3 regions of the Stenotrophomonas sp. GW821-FHT01H02A genome follow, and region 1 is predicted to be linked to each of the others. Evidence: predicted binding sites of a transcription regulator. Region 1 holds the regulator's gene; each other region holds the start of a gene.

Evidence for each region. The regulator FliA, encoded in region 1, starts transcription of late flagellar genes. The targets are predictions, from matches to a motif close to TAAAGTTTNNCNNNCNNNGGCCGATAA.
Region 2: flgM (flagellar biosynthesis anti-sigma factor FlgM) is a predicted target of FliA. The motif match lies at 2,332-2,358, and genes of this name have one in related genera.
Region 3: AC07WC_RS11085 (methyl-accepting chemotaxis protein) is a predicted target of FliA. The motif match lies at 2,861-2,887, and genes of this name have one in related genera.

The regions. Positions count from the first base shown of each region.
Region 1 is NZ_JBWKWI010000003.1:356,159-361,096, forward strand. It holds gene AC07WC_RS07165 (chemotaxis protein CheA) at 1-1,470, opposite strand, end outside; gene AC07WC_RS07170 (protein phosphatase CheZ) at 1,476-2,090, opposite strand; gene cheY (chemotaxis response regulator CheY) at 2,090-2,482, opposite strand; gene AC07WC_RS07180 (RNA polymerase sigma factor FliA) at 2,499-3,245, opposite strand; gene AC07WC_RS07185 (MinD/ParA family ATP-binding protein) at 3,242-4,129, opposite strand; gene AC07WC_RS07190 (AAA family ATPase) at 4,116-4,938, opposite strand, start outside.
Region 2 is NZ_JBWKWI010000014.1:44,578-49,515, forward strand. It holds gene AC07WC_RS17010 (EAL domain-containing protein) at 1-314, shown strand, start outside; gene AC07WC_RS17015 (ATP-binding protein) at 354-1,583, opposite strand; gene AC07WC_RS17020 (flagellar protein FlgN) at 1,663-1,995, opposite strand; gene flgM (flagellar biosynthesis anti-sigma factor FlgM) at 1,998-2,300, opposite strand; gene flgA (flagellar basal body P-ring formation chaperone FlgA) at 2,410-3,057, opposite strand; gene AC07WC_RS17035 (chemotaxis protein) at 3,163-4,107, shown strand; gene flgB (flagellar basal body rod protein FlgB) at 4,265-4,660, shown strand; gene flgC (flagellar basal body rod protein FlgC) at 4,664-4,938, shown strand, end outside.
Region 3 is NZ_JBWKWI010000006.1:128,020-132,957, forward strand. It holds gene AC07WC_RS11065 (serine hydrolase domain-containing protein) at 1-864, opposite strand, end outside; gene AC07WC_RS11070 (helix-turn-helix transcriptional regulator) at 1,053-2,069, opposite strand; gene AC07WC_RS11075 (hypothetical protein) at 2,227-2,430, opposite strand; gene AC07WC_RS11080 (hypothetical protein) at 2,427-2,570, opposite strand; gene AC07WC_RS11085 (methyl-accepting chemotaxis protein) at 2,916-4,938, shown strand, end outside.

The DNA of each region.
Region 1 (4,938 bases):
TTCGCCGGCCTGCACCAGCAGGGTCGGCAGGATCGCCAGGGTCAGCGGTACGCGGATCATGAAGCGGCTGCCACGGCCCAGCTCGGACTGGATCTGGATCTGGCCGCTCAGCTCGCGGATGCGCGACTGGACCACGTCCATGCCCACGCCACGGCCGGAGATGTCGGTGACCTGCTGCTTGGTCGAGAAGCCGGGCAGGAACACCAGGTGCAGGCATTCCTCGCTGCTCAGGCGGGCCGCGGCCTCCGGGTCGATCAAGCCCTTCTCGCGCGCCTTCTGGCGCAGGCGTTCGGGATCGATGCCGGCGCCGTCGTCCTGCACTTCGATGCTGACGTAGTCGCCTTCCTGCTGGGCCGACAGGCGCACGTGGCCGCTGCGCGGCTTGCCCTGGGCCTCGCGCAGGTCGGGCATTTCCACGCCATGGTCGATCGCATTGCGGACCAGATGGACCAGCGGATCGGCCAGCGCTTCGACCAGGTTGCGGTCGAGTTCGGTTTCCGCGCCGATCAGTTCCAGTTCGACTTCCTTCTTCAGCGACCGCGCCACGTCGCGGGCCACCTTGGGAAAGCGCGAGAACACCTTGCCGACCGGCTGCATGCGCGTGCGCATGACCGCCGACTGCAGCCGTGCGGTCGCGATGTCCAGCGTGGACACCGCGCGGTCGAGCTCTTCATCGTGCAGGCGCGCGCGCAGGGTCTTGAGTCGGTTGCGCGAGAGCACCAGCTCGCCGATCAGGTTGACGATCGCATCCAGGCGCTTGGTGTCCACGCGCACCGTGTGTTCGGCTTCGGCGACCGGTTTGGCCGGGGCCGGCTTCGCGCTCGGTGCCGCCGGTGCCGCCGTGGCGCGAGGAGCGGGCGAGGGTGTACTGGTTATCGCGTTGGCACCGGGAACGGCGCCACCGTGCAACTGGTCCAGCAGCGCTTCGAACTCGTCTTCGCCGATCAGGCCGTCGTCCTGCTTCGGCGCGGCAACGGCGGCCGGCGCCGCGCCACCATGCAGCTGGTCGAGCAGGGCTTCGAACTCATCATCGGTGATCAGTTCGCCACCGCTGCCGGCCGTGGGAGCGGCCGCGGGCGTCGGCGTGGCCGGACCGTTGACGTCGAACTGGGCGATCAGTTCCGGCGGGGCATACCCCGGCTCGGTCCCGGCCGAGACCGAATCCAGCATCGACTGCAGGTAGTCCAGCGACTGCTGGGCCGCATCGAAATGGTGGGCCTGCAGCGTGGCCTGGCCCGAGCGCGCCATGCCGAGGGTTTCCTCGGCGGCGTGGCACAGCTCGACCATCGCCTGGATGCCGAGGAAGCCGGCACCGCCCTTGAGGGTGTGGAAACCACGGAACACGGCGTTGAGCTGGTCGGCATCCTGGGGCGCCTGCTCCAGCGACACCAGCTGTTCGCCGAGGCGGTCCAGGATTTCCTGGGCCTCGAGGATGAAATCGGCAGCGATATCGTCTGGCACAGCACTCATGATCGTTACAGTCCCAGGTCCGAGAGCAGGTCGTCGGCGTCGTTCTGTGACACCGCATGGCGATCCAGGCCATTCACGGCCGGGCCGGCCAGGCCGTTGTTGTCGCGCTTGCTGTCGTCGTCCTGCGGCGGCAGGCCGAGCGCGCCGAAGCCCTCGTGCACGCGCCGCACGATCCCGACCACGCGGCGGATGATCTGGCCGGTGAGGTCCTGGTAGCTCTGCGTCAGCGCGATTTCGGTCAGGTTGTGGCGGATCCGGTCCAGCTGCTGGTCCTGGTCGGGCGTCAACCCGTTGGCGCGCAGCTGCTCGGTCAGCGAGCGACATTCCTCGGCCAGGTCCAGCGTGCGGTGGGTGGCCTGTTCGGTCATCGCCACCACGTGGTCCAGGCGCGCGCAGGCATCATCCAGCTCGCCGGCTTCGCTGGGCAGGCTGGGCAGTTCGCCCAGGGCCTGGCCGAGCTCGCGGGCCAGGCGGTTCAGGCCGGCCATCATCGGCTGCGTGCGCAGCGCGGCGAGCGCGTCGATTTCCCGGCGCCAACCGGCCTCGTCACCACTCTCCAGTGCGGCCAGGGCGTCCTGCAGGCGCTGCACCAGCGCGGATTTGTCGCTCAGGGTTTCCATCAGGCGCTCGCTGCCAGGCGTTCGAAGATCTTGCCGAGCTTTTCTTCCAGGGTCTGCGCGGTGAACGGTTTGATGATGTAGCCGTTCACGCCGGCCTGGGCGGCTTCGATGATCTGCTCGCGCTTGGCTTCAGCGGTGACCATCAGCACCGGCAGGGTCTTGAGCTTGGCATCGGCACGCACGGCCTTGAGCAGGTCGATGCCGGTCATGACTGGCATGTTCCAGTCGGTGACCACGAAATCGAACGGCTGGCTCTGCAACATCGCCAGCGCGGCATGCCCGTCCTCGGCTTCGGCCGTATTGGTGAAGCCCAGATCGCCCAGCAGGTTCTTGACGATACGACGCATGGTCGAGAAGTCGTCGACGATCAGGATACGCATGTTCTTGTTCAAAGCATTTTCCTCGATTTCAATGGTTCTCGAGGCCGGCGTCTGCCGCCTCGAAGATCTTCAGCCGGCCCCGCAGGCGCAGCACGGCCTGGCCATGGATCTGGCACACGCGCGATTCGCTGACACCCAGTACGGCACCGATCTCTTTCAGGTTCAGTTCCTGCTCGTAGTACAGCGACAGGACCAGCTGTTCGCGTTCGGGCAGCAGGCCGATCGCATTGCCCAGCTCGCGCCCGAATTCGCCGCGCTCCAGGACCTGCTGCGGGGTCGGGCCGCCCTGGGCGACGGTGTCCAGCTCGCCCTGGTCTTCGATCCGCGATTCCAGGCTCAGCACCTGGCCGCGCGAGGCGTCTTCCATCAGGCGCAGGTAGTCCGGCAGTGGCATGTCCATCGCGGCGGCCACTTCGGTGGCGCTGGCGGCGCGGCCGGTGCTCTGCTCCAGGCGACGGATGGTCGCGGCGGCATCGCGGGCCCGGCGGTGCACCGAACGCGGCACCCAGTCGCCGCGGCGGATCTCGTCGATCATCGAGCCGCGGATGCGGATCGAGGCGTAGGTTTCGAACGAGGCGCCCTGGTCGGCGTCGTAGCTGCGCGAGGCCTCGATCAGGCCCATCATCCCGGCCTGGATCAGATCGTCCACTTCCACGCTCGCCGGCAGGCGCGCGGCCAGATGGTGGGCGATCCGCCGGACCAGGTCCGAGTGCTGGGCAATGCACTCGTTCGCGGCGGTCCGCTGGACCTCTTTGTATTGTGCTGCGCCTTTCATGCCGTCACCCCGCGCTGCTTGAGGATGCGTTCCAGGAAGAACTCGACCCCGCCACGCGGCTCGGTCGGGGCCTGCCAGCGGGCGGTGCGGCGCGCGATCTCGGTCAGCGCCAGCGCGGCCGGGCTGGAGGGATAGGCCTTGACCACCGGCTGCTGGCGCTGCACCGACAGGCGCAGCCAGTCATCCTGCGGCACGCAGCCCAGGTAGTTCAGCGAGACATCGGCGAGGAACTTCTCGCAGACGCGGGTCAGCTTTTCGTACAGCACGCGGCCTTCGTTCGGGTCGCGGACCATGTTGGCCACCACCTGGATCCGGTCCACGCCGCGCTCGCGCGAGAGCACCTTGATCAGCGCGTAGGCATCGGTGATCGAGGCCGGCTCATCGCAGACCACCACCACGGTGTCCTGCGCGGCCTGGCAGAAGGTCAGCACGCCATCGGTGATGCCGGCGGCGGTGTCCACGATCATGATGTCCAGCTCGCGCTCGAGCTCGGAGAACACGTTGACCAGGCCGACGTGCTCGGCCGGCTGCAGCTCGGCCATGTGGCGGCGGCCGGAGGCGGCGGGGACCACCAGCACGCCGCCGGGGCCTTCCATGATCACTTCTTCCAGCGTGCAGCGCCCGGCGACCAGGTCGGCCAGGGTCACCTTCGGCTGCAGGCCGAGGATCACGTCGATGTTGGCCAGGCCGAGGTCGGCGTCCAGCAGCAGCGTGCGTTTGCCCATGTCCGCCAGCGCCACGGCCAGATTGGCCGAAACGTTCGTTTTGCCCACGCCGCCCTTGCCGCCGGTGACGGCGATGGTGCGGACCGGGCCCAGCGGCTGGCTTCGGGTAGCCGACAACGGGAAGGTCTTGGTCAGCTTGGCGTACTCACGCGACGGCATGGTTCAACTCCGGGTTGCAGGGCATATCGGCCGCGCGGCGCAAATCTTCAAGGCGAAGTACAAGATTGGCCGCACTGGCACGGTGCAGGTCTTCGGGAACGTCCTGGCCATCGGTGACCCAGGTGATCGGCAGGCGGTGGTCGACCGCCACCGACAGGGCGGTACCGAAGCGGCCGGTCTCGTCCAGCTTGCTCAGCACCACGCCCTGCGGGTTGGCGGCGCTGAAGCGACGGACCACCTCGTCCATGTCGCCGAAACTGGTGTTGGCCGGCAGCACCAGCAGGGTGCGGATCTGCTCGGCGGCACGCAGCCACTGCAGCTGGGCGGCCATGGCGCGGTCGCGCGGGCCCAGCCCGGCGGTGTCGATCAGGACCAGCTTGTAGTCCTTCAGGCGCTCCAGCAGCTGGTTCAGGTCGCTGCCGCTGCTGGCCTCATGGACCGCGATGCCGAGCTGGCGGCCGAAGCCGTACAGCTGCTCGCGGGCGCCGATGCGGCCGGTATCGGTGGTGACCAGGGCGACGTCGCGGGCGGCATGCGCCTCGGCGAAACGCGACGCCAGCTTGGCGATGGTGGTGGTCTTGCCGGCCCCGGTGGGGCCGACCAGGGCGATCACGCCGCCGGCTTCGAGCGGGTCGACCGGGGCGATCGGCAGCTTCTTGGAGAGCAGGCCGAGCATCAGGCCGCGACCACGGTGGGCTTCGGTGTCCAGCGGGATCTGCATGGCCACGTCGCGGCTGATGCCGGCGTCGAAGCCGTACTCGTCCATCAGGTCCAGCGCGGCGGCGCGGACCGCTGAGCCACGCAGGCGC
Region 2 (4,938 bases), on a different contig from region 1:
TCGATCTGCTCGCCATCAACGATGTGCAGGTGATCCTGTCCGACCAGCGCATGAGCGACATGAGCGGCACCGAGTTCCTCGGCCGGGTCAAGATGCTGTACCCGGACACGATCCGCCTGGTGCTCTCCGGCTATACCGACCTCAACACGGTGACCGACGCGATCAACCGCGGCGCGATCTACCGGTTCCTGACCAAGCCCTGGAACGATGACGAGCTGCGCAAGCACATCCACCAGGCGTTCCGCACGCACGAGGAACAGCGTCGCGCCAACACCGTGCCGGCACCGGCGCTGCCGACCGCGGACGAGGACTGAGCCTGCTGCCGGCCAGCGGCCGGCACGACCGGTAGCGGATCAGCGCGGCTGCTTGATCGGCAGTACCACGCGGAACTTCGAGCCCACGCCCGGGGTGCTCTCCAGGTCGATGCGGCCGTGGTGCTTGTTGATGATGCTGTAGGAAATCGACAGGCCCAGGCCGGTGCCGCTGCCGACCGGCTTGGTGGTGAAGAACGGATCGAAGATGCGCTGGCGCAGGTCCGGCGAGATGCCACCGCCGGTGTCCTCGAATTCCACCCAGACCGTCTCGCCGTCCACGCCGGTGCGCACGTGGATCGTGCCGCGGTCGGCGATGGCATGGCCGGCGTTGAGCAGCAGGTTCATGTAGACCTGGTTCAACTCCGACGGCAGGCACTCCACCAGCGGCAGCTGGCCGAACTCACGGTGCAGGGTCACCTTGTACTTGAGCTCGTTCCAGATGATGTTGATCGTGGATTCCAGGCCGGCATGCAGGTCGACCAGCTTCCACGATTCATCGCGGCCGGAATACGAGAAGTCCTTCAGGTCGCGCACGATCCGGGTCACCCGCTCGATGCCCTCGCGCGACTCGGCCATCAGCTGCGGCAGATCGCGGCTGATGAAGTCGATGTCGAAGCGTTGGCGGATGTCATCGATCTCCGGGATCAGCGCCTTCGGGTCCGGCGCACGCAGGGCGCGCTCGTAGGCTTCGATCACGGTGAACAGGCTGCGCAGGTATTCCTGCAGGCTGCCCAGATTGGAGTGCACGTAGCCGATCGGGTTGTTGATCTCGTGCGCGACACCGGCGGCGAGCTGGCCGATGGAGGCCATCTTTTCCGATTGCAGCAGTTTTTCCTGCGTGCCGTTGAGACGCAGGTAGGCCTGGCGCAGTTCGGCATGGCGCTGCTGCAGTTCGCGCTCGTAGTCTTCCTGGCCTTCGATGCGGCGGAACAGCGCCAGGTAGTGGCGCTGGCCGCCATCGTCATGATGGTAGACATGGGCGATGACCATGCGCTCGCCGACCGGCAGGCTGCCGTTCCAATGTCCGTTGAGGCGCGCCTGTTCCAGCGCGTCCGGCGGCAGCAGCTGGCGCAGCCATTGCGCCGGGGTCAGCCCGGCATCGCGCTCGGCCTGGCCGAGGATCTCACTGACCGCGGCATTGGCCAGGGCCACGCTGCCGTCCTCACGGAACAGCAGCACGCCCTCCTTGATCCGTTCAAACAGGGCAAGCAGGACCGGATGCGGGGGCAACGGGGCGGTGACAAGGGCGGAAGTTACGGTCACGGTCACATCGAGGCGGCTGGAAACAGGCGCTCAATATACGCGGTGACGTTCACATCGGCAGCCCGGGGCCGCCAGACGGGGGTGATCAGGCGACCGCGAGCGGCCGCCGGGTGTTGAGCGTGTGCGACTGGCCCTTGGCATCGTAGGCCGCGGCATCTTCGCTGCGGCCCAGTTGGCGCAGCGCCCAGTTGACCTCGCGGCGGCGGCGCGAGAGCAGCACGCCGTTGGCGCGGTTGCGCTCGGCCAGCTCCTGCACGCGCTCGGCCTGGCCGAGCGGCAGCGCGGCTTCGAGTGCCCGCAACGCGTCCAGCTTGGCGCCGGTCGCGCGGATCAGGGCCTGCACGTCATGCTCGACCAATGCCTGGCGTTCGACGTCCAAGGCATCGCTGAGGCGCTGCAGCGGCTCGCTCATCGCCAGCTTCATCCCTGCAGCTGCTGGTCCAGCTCAAGCATGCGCGAGGCGATCGCGTCGGGGTTGATCTTGTAGCTGCCGTTCTGCAGCGCGTCGCGCACGGCCTGGACACGACCTGCGTCGATCGCCGGCGCCGTGGACAGTTCACGCTGCATTGCCTGCAGGCTGGTGGCTTCGCCGGTCAGGCGCAGGCTGTCAGCGGCGTCCACCGGGCGGGCCGGTGCATCCGTGCTGACGCTCGGCTTGTTGCCGGGGGCGACGCTGCGCAGATGGGCGGTGGCCTGGAGGTTGCCGTCGATTTTCTGGCTCATGGAGTTGTCCTGGGAATGCGGTTCACAAGGGATAACGGCCGGTCGGGCGCCATCTTTAGGGGAATATTGCAGGTTTCACGGGAAAAGTTGCCCGTATTCACATACGTGTTCAGCGCGTCACTAAAACGTCACCGCTGGCCGCGACGGTGCCCTGCACGATCTTGCGCGAGGAGAGGTTCTCGACCGAGACCCGCTCGTTCTCGCCGGCATCGGCCATGGCGCGGCCGGCAACCCGGACCTCCACCCCGCCACGCCGTGACACCAGCGCCACACTGTCGCCCCGGCGTACCAGCCGCTGCGCGACCAGGTCATTGGCCGAGAGCAGGCTGCCCGCGCTGAGGGTCCGGCGCGCGACCCGGCCGACGGCGGCGGCCGGGTCGGCCAGCGCAGCGCCGGCGATCCGTGCCGCATCACGCTGGCCGGTGGTGATATCGGCCGCGGCGAGGGTTTCTCCAGCCGCCACGCCACGATTGAGGATGAGCACGGTCTGGTTGCGACGCACTTTGACCGGGACGAACAGGCGCCAGCCGCCCGCGTCGGGGCAGCTGACCTCCACGGTGCTGGTGCCGGTCGGCTGGGCGGCCAGCGGCTGGCCACAGGTCGGCAGGCGCAATGCCGAATCCAGGGTGGTGTCGCCTTCGCTGCCGGCCGGCAAGGTGCCGAGCGCCGCCTGGCGGATGCTGTCCACGGGCTGCCAGCCACCGGCGGCCCACGCGGGCGCCGCCAGCAGCAGCGCGGCAAAGACAAGAGAACGCATGGGCACTCCATCGGCAAGGAACATGCGCAGCACGATGCAAGCCCCATGCCGAAGCCGTGCATGGCTGGCGCTCAAGTCATCGCCGATGCCGCCGATACCAAGCCCATGTCCCATGACCTGCTCAACCGCATCGACCAGCGTACGCGACTGGCCGGCCACAATCGTCTGGCCCTGCTGCTGTTCCGGCTGGGTGGACGTCAGCTTTTTGGCGTGAATGTCTTCAAGGTGCAGGAAGTCCTGCGGCGCCCGGGCCTGTTCCAGGTGCCCGGGCTGCCCAGCCAGTTCGCCGGCGTGGCCGATGTCCGTGGCCGCTCGGTACCGGTGCTGGACCTGGGCCTGGCGATCGGCCACCCCGAGCGTGAACCGGATGCCGACAAGGCGCCGGGCTACCTGGTGGTGACCGAGTTCAACCGCTCCATCCAGGGCTTCCTGGTCAGCGGCGTGGAACGCATCGTCAACATCGCCGTGGAAGACATCCACCCGCCGCCGGAACTTGGCGCCGAGTCGAGCTACCTGACGGCGGTGACCCGCTTCCAGGGCGAGCTGATCCAGGTGATCGACGTGGAAAGCGTGCTGGCCGACATCGCCGAGATCCGGGGCGAAGCGGTGCTGGACCCCTCCATGGCGCTGCCCGCCGATGCCCCGCCGATGCAGGTGCTGGTGGTGGACGACTCGCGCGTGGCCCGCCAGCAGATCCGCAGCGTGCTGGACCAGCTGGGGGTCGGGGCGACCCTGCTCTCGGACGGCAAGCAGGCGCTGGACCACCTGCTGCAGATCCATGCCTCGGGCGAGAACCCGGCCGAGCGCTACGCCATGGTGATCTCCGACATCGAGATGCCGGCCATGGACGGCTACACGCTGACGACGGAAATCCGGCGTCACCCGGGCCTGGCCGGCCTGTACGTGCTGCTGCACACCTCCCTGTCGGGCGTGTTCAACAACGCGATGGTGGAACGCGTCGGCGCGAACGCCTTCGTGGCCAAGTACTCCCCGCACGAGCTGGCGGACTTCCTGCTGGACCGCCTGCGCAAGGTCGCGATGGCGGCCTGACACGCCGCCCCTCCCCGGCACGGATGCCCCCCGGCCGGACGTAGATCCACGCAGGGCGTGGATCGACCCGGCGTGAACGCGCCGCCGGGAACCGGCCCGCCGCCCACGCTGGCACGCCGCTTGCACTGCCCCAGGCATCGTCCCGTGGGAGTGCGTCATGCCCAATCTGATTTCGAACTATCTGGGTGTCCATGCCCAGGCCATGCCGTTGCGCGAGCAGCGGATGAAGCTGATCGCCAGCAACCTGAGCAATGCCGACACCCCCGGGTACAAGGCCCAGGACCTGGATTTCGATGCCGCCCTGCGCAATGCCCAGGGGCTGGATGCCAATGGTCTGATGAAGACCACCAACGAAAAGCATTATGAGATCGGCAACGGATTGAATCCGTTCCAGATCGCCAAGGAAGGCGTGCAGCCGAGCATCGACGGCAATACCGTCGACCCGGATGCAGAACGCGCCGCCTACGGCCGCGCCGCGCTGGAATACCGCGCCTCGCTGAGCTTCGTCGAATCCAAGGTGCGCTCCATGCTCACCGCGATCACGGGGCAATAAGCCATGAGCAATCTGCCCATCTTCGATATCGCCGGTTCCGCGCTGCAGGCGCAGTCCGTGCGCATGAGCACCATCGCCTCCAACCTCTCCAACGCCGATACCGTGGCCGGCTCGGCCGATGCGGTCTACAAGCCGCTGGAGCCGATCTTCCAGTCGGTGACCAGCCGCACCGACCCGAACATCACCACGGTGCAGGTCAAGGAAATCAGCCAGAGCAACGCCGCGCCGATCCAGCGCTACGAGCCGGGCCACCCGCTGGCCGATGCCGATGGCTACAT
Region 3 (4,938 bases), on a different contig from region 1:
GTCGGTTGTCGCCGGACGCTGCATGGCGGCCACCAGGGCCTGCCCGCCAACACGCGCCTGGACCAGGTTGTCGTGCCATGTCAGCAGGTCGCCCACCGTGGTGAACAGGCCGGTTGGACCGTAGTAGTCGGAGGCCGGGAGACTGATGCGCCACTCTCCGTCGGCATGCACGCGATAGCCGACCGCCCTGCGCCGCACGATCTCGGTGTGGTCGTCCTGGAAGTGGGTGTCGTTCATGCCCAGCGGTTTGAATATCCGTTCGTCGGCGAAGGCGGCCAGCGACTTGCCGGAAACACGCTCGACAATCTCCGCCAGCAGCGTATAGCCGAGATTGTTGTAGAGCGTCTCTGTTCCCGGGGCGAAGTTCAATCCACGCTGTTTTGCCGCTATCGACAGCATGTCGGCCTGGGTCATCATGTCGTCGCTGCGCCAGCCGGCCAGGTACAGCAGCTGCCCCTGCTCGCGCAGCCCGCTGCTGTGATGGATCAGATGCGAAAGCGTGATCGTCCTGCCAACGTCCGGCATCTCCGGGAGGTACGTGCGGATGTCATCGTCCAGCGACAGCCTGCCCTCCTGCGCGAGCAGGGCGATCGAGAAGGCCGTGAACTGTTTGGAGACGGAGCCGGCCAGAAAGATCGATTCCGGTGTGATCGCCACGCCATGCTCCAGGTCCGACATCCCGTAGCCGCGCGTGTAGTCCAGCACGCCATCGCGCGAGATGCCCACCGCACAGCCTGGCGTGGTGGCGTTGTTCCATGGCGCGAAGATCGCATCCACCCGGGTGTGGCGCTCAGCGGCAGAGAGGCTCAGCGGCGGGGTCGCTGCGCCGGGAGACGGCATCACACCGGCGGCAATGAGGGGCAACAGGACAAAGGATCTGGGAACGCGCACAAGCGGCCTCTGGGGATCTGGCGCCTCCATGCGGGGTCGACGCCCTGGTCGGCGCTCAAGAGCGGGTGCATGGGGCAGGCGTGGAAGAAGAAGCCTGCAATGTATCCAAGCGCTTCCCAATCAATGCGTTGCACTATCTTTCCGGAGTGCGGGAATCGATTCTAGGAGAGCGCGGTGGCCGTGCGGAACGCGGCGGGCGTGATCCCTTCGTGCTTCTTGAAGGCGCTGTAGAACGTCGACATGGACTGGAAGCCCGCCTCCTGGGCGACGATGTCCAGGGGTTTGGTCGGGGTCTGTTGCAGAAGCGCCTTTGCCTCGGTCACGCGCAGCTGGGTCAGGTACTGCTTGAACGAGGTCTGGTTGTTGTCGTTCAGCAGCTGCGACAGCCGGGTCTGCGGCATGCCCAGCCGTCGGGCGAGGCGTGGCAGGGTCAGGCCAGCGTCAAGATGCAGTCGTTCGCGCGCCATTACCTCAGCCAGGGCATGCAATGCCATGCTCGCCTCGGCCGCGGGAATGCGACGGTCCTGGTAGCGCTCGATCGGCGTGCGTCCGGACCGCAGGCGGGTGCCCACCAGAATGCTCACCGCCAGTACGAAGGTAAAGGACAGCGCCCCGACGATGTAGGAGGTGTACCCGGCGGTGTAGTACGCGATCCATATGACCCAGATTCCCCCCAGCGCAACCGGCAACAGTGGGTTGGACCGGGAGGTCCGAAGCCTCGCGCGGTGCCGATACATCAGGGCTGTGGCGAGGAGCAGGTAGCCCAGCCAGGCGTAGTTGATGCCGGGCGCGATGGTGTGCCGCCACAGCTCGGCGTTGCGGCTGTAGGGAAGCAGGACATTGACCGCCGCGACAAGCAGCAGCAATACACCGAGGTGCCATCGCTCGGCCTTTCCGGCTCCGGCAGAGCCGTCCTGGCTGGCGCGCACCAGAAAGTAGAGGCAGGGCCCGATCATGGAACACGCGGTCAGCCCGAGCTGGAGAACCACCAGGGGGACTTCCGGCCAGAAATGGTAGGTCACGGACTTCCCCGTCCGCACACCGACCATGAGGATCAGCAGCGCCAGCCAGCGCTGCGGGGTTTCACCCTTCGCCTGCCACCACAGTATCGATGCTGCCACGATGCCGTTGAAGGCGCCCAACATGGCAAAGAAGAACAGAAAGTGTTGGCTGAGCATTCGCGCAGTATTGAGAAAATCCCCATGCCGTCAAGCGCTGCCCAGCGCACCTCGGCAAGACGCGGCCGAGTGAAGCGTCCGTGCCGGAGAGGCTCCCGCGCTGCCGGCGCAGGGCTGCCGCTCGCGGCCGCCGCGTATCGATGTCGACCCCGGCAGGTTACAGCGAGCTGGAGTCCACCTGCTGACGACCGGCCTGGGTCAGGTCGATGTCGCCGTCTTCGGCCTGTGCGGCATAGCCGGCCTTGACTGCCCAGTTGGCCGCCTCATCGCTGACCGGCCGCGTGGCGTTGATATCGCGCAGGATCTGCCGTTGGTCATCGGTCAGCTGCATCGAGGGCTGGGCACCGGTACCGCCACTCATGGCGACCGCGCCTCGACGCTGATCGCACCCTGGGCCAGCCGCGCACGCTTGGCCCGCCGATGATTCACCCACCACACCAGCCCCGGCAGCCCGTACAACAGTGCACCGGCGAGCAGAAAGATCTTGAAGGCGGCGTTCATGGCGGTCTCTCTCCGTGCGGTATGGCGCGATGCGTCGTGATCAACCCGATGTGCGGCGGCGCACGCCGAGCCTGGCAGCGGCCCCGGCCGCGATCCCACCGCTAGTTCAGCGCAATCGCCGTGAAGGTGCTGTCCCTTCCTGCACTGTCGCACGTTCATGCAGCGGGGTGCGGCCGGCCCCGCCGCCGCCTGGGCGGCGCGGTCATCGCCTGACCGTCATCACTTCGTCGTCTGGCGCGCTTACAACGGGAGCCAGTGGCGAGGCCATCGCCGACGGTTGATGTCGCCCCTCAAGTTCGCCGTAGGCCCGCCGATATCGATGCGTCCTTCTGCCTGGAGTACGTGATGTCGGCCGTCCCCCGCCGCCTGTCGTTGTTCGTCGCCCGTCTGGGCGACCGGTTCCGCCTCCGTCTGGCCCAGCCGCCTCGGCTGGCCGGGCCAGGTCGTCTCAGCGTGGCACAAAAACTCAGGGCCAGCCTGCTGATCTGCGGCCTGGGCCTGTTCGCGGTGGCCGTCGTGTACGGCTGGACGCGCCATGATAACGAGCAAGCGGCCGAGGCGTTCGCGGCGCATCAGCAGGAGGCGGCACGGGCCGCCACGCTGGCGACCGAAATCGCCGATGCGCGGCGGCTGCAGACGCGGTATGCCAGCACCTTCGAAGATGCCGACCGCGAGGCCCTGCAGGCTGCACAGCAGCGCCTGCAGACAACGTTGGCGCACCTGCAGCGCGATCCGCACGATGCCGGCAGTGCCGGGGCACTGCGCGAGCTGGCGGCACGTGCGGGTGACTTCGCCGAGGGCATCACCGCATTGAATGCCCGGGTGGATGAGATGGGGCGCGGCGATGCCGGCCTGCGTGCGCAGCTGGAGGCCGCAGCCGCCACGCTGGAAGCCAGCGTCGAGAGCAGCGCGAGCCCGGTGCTGATGGCCCAGCTGCAGAAAATGCGGCGCGAAGAAGGCCTGCTGCTGCTCACCGGCGATTCGGCGCATACTGATCGTGCCAGCGAACAGAAGCTGCCGTTCGATCTGTCACTGGCGCAGGCGCGCCTGGGCGCAGACACGCAGGAAGCACTGCGCACGCAGATGGACGACTACCAGGGCGCGCTGTTGGCCTACACCGCTGCCCGCATCGGACTGGATGTGGAGGCACAGTCATTGGCTGAGACTGCCGCCCAGATCGGGCCCGGTCTGCAGGCGCTGCAACAGGCGCAGACGCGGGCCTTGGCGGCGGCGCGTGAGCGACAGGCCGCGCGGGCCAGCACCATGGGGGTCGTGTTCGCGCTGACCCTGCTGCTGGTGGCGGTGGTGCTGATCGCCACGCTGCTGCTGGTGCTGCGCGCGGTCCGCCAGCCGATCACCGATACGCTGCGCTTCGCCGAGGATATTGCCGAGGATCGGCTCGACACCGTCCTGCCCCTGCATAATCCGCACGATGAAATCGGCCAGCTGGCCGCGCGCCTGCGCCACATGCAGCACCGGCTGCGTGAGCGGATCGACGCCGAGCGCGCCGTCGCGCGCGACAACACCCGCGCCCGCCAGGCGCTGGACTGCGCGCAGACCGGGGTGATGGTGCTCGACGGCGAGGGGCGGATCGGTTTCCTCAACCAGGCGCTGCTCGCCGAACTGCAGCTCACGCACATGGACTGGAGTGGCCAACCGGCTGCCGCCCTGCATCCGGCCTTCGCCACCCTGGTGCCGACGCTGCGGGACGGCCAGCGCGCCACCCGCGAAATCGAACATGCGGGCGTCCGCTACCAGCTGGTGATCACCCCGATCGTGGATCACGACCAGCTGCTGGGCGCTGCCGTGGAGTGGCGCAGCCGCGCGCTGGAAACCACGGTGGAGAATGAAGTGGCCGCGCTGGTGGACGCCGCCGCGCGCGGGGAGCTGCACGGGCGCATCACCGTGGAGGACAAACAGGGCTTCGTCAGAACCCTGGCGCTGAGCATCAACCACCTGCTCGATACCTTCCAGAGCAACCTGTCCGGGTTGCAGGGCCTGCTCTCGGCGCTGTCGCAGGGGGATCTGCGCGTGCGCATGCAGGGCGACTTCCACGGCGTGTTCGCGCGCCTGCGTGACGATGCCAACGCCACGGTGATGCAGCTGACCGACATCGTCGCGCGCATCCAGCAGGCCTCGCTGGCGATCAACCATGCCGCCGGCGAGATCGTCGCCGGCAACCACGACCTCTCCGGCCGCACCGAGCGCCAGGCGGCGCATCTGGAAGAGACCGCCTCTGCGATGGAGGAGCTCTCGGCCACCGTGCGGCAGAACGCGGACTCGGCGCAGCAGGCCAACCAGCTGGCGATCCGCGCGGCGGAGGTCGCGGCGCGGGGTGGTGAATCGGTGGCGCAGGTGGTGACCACCA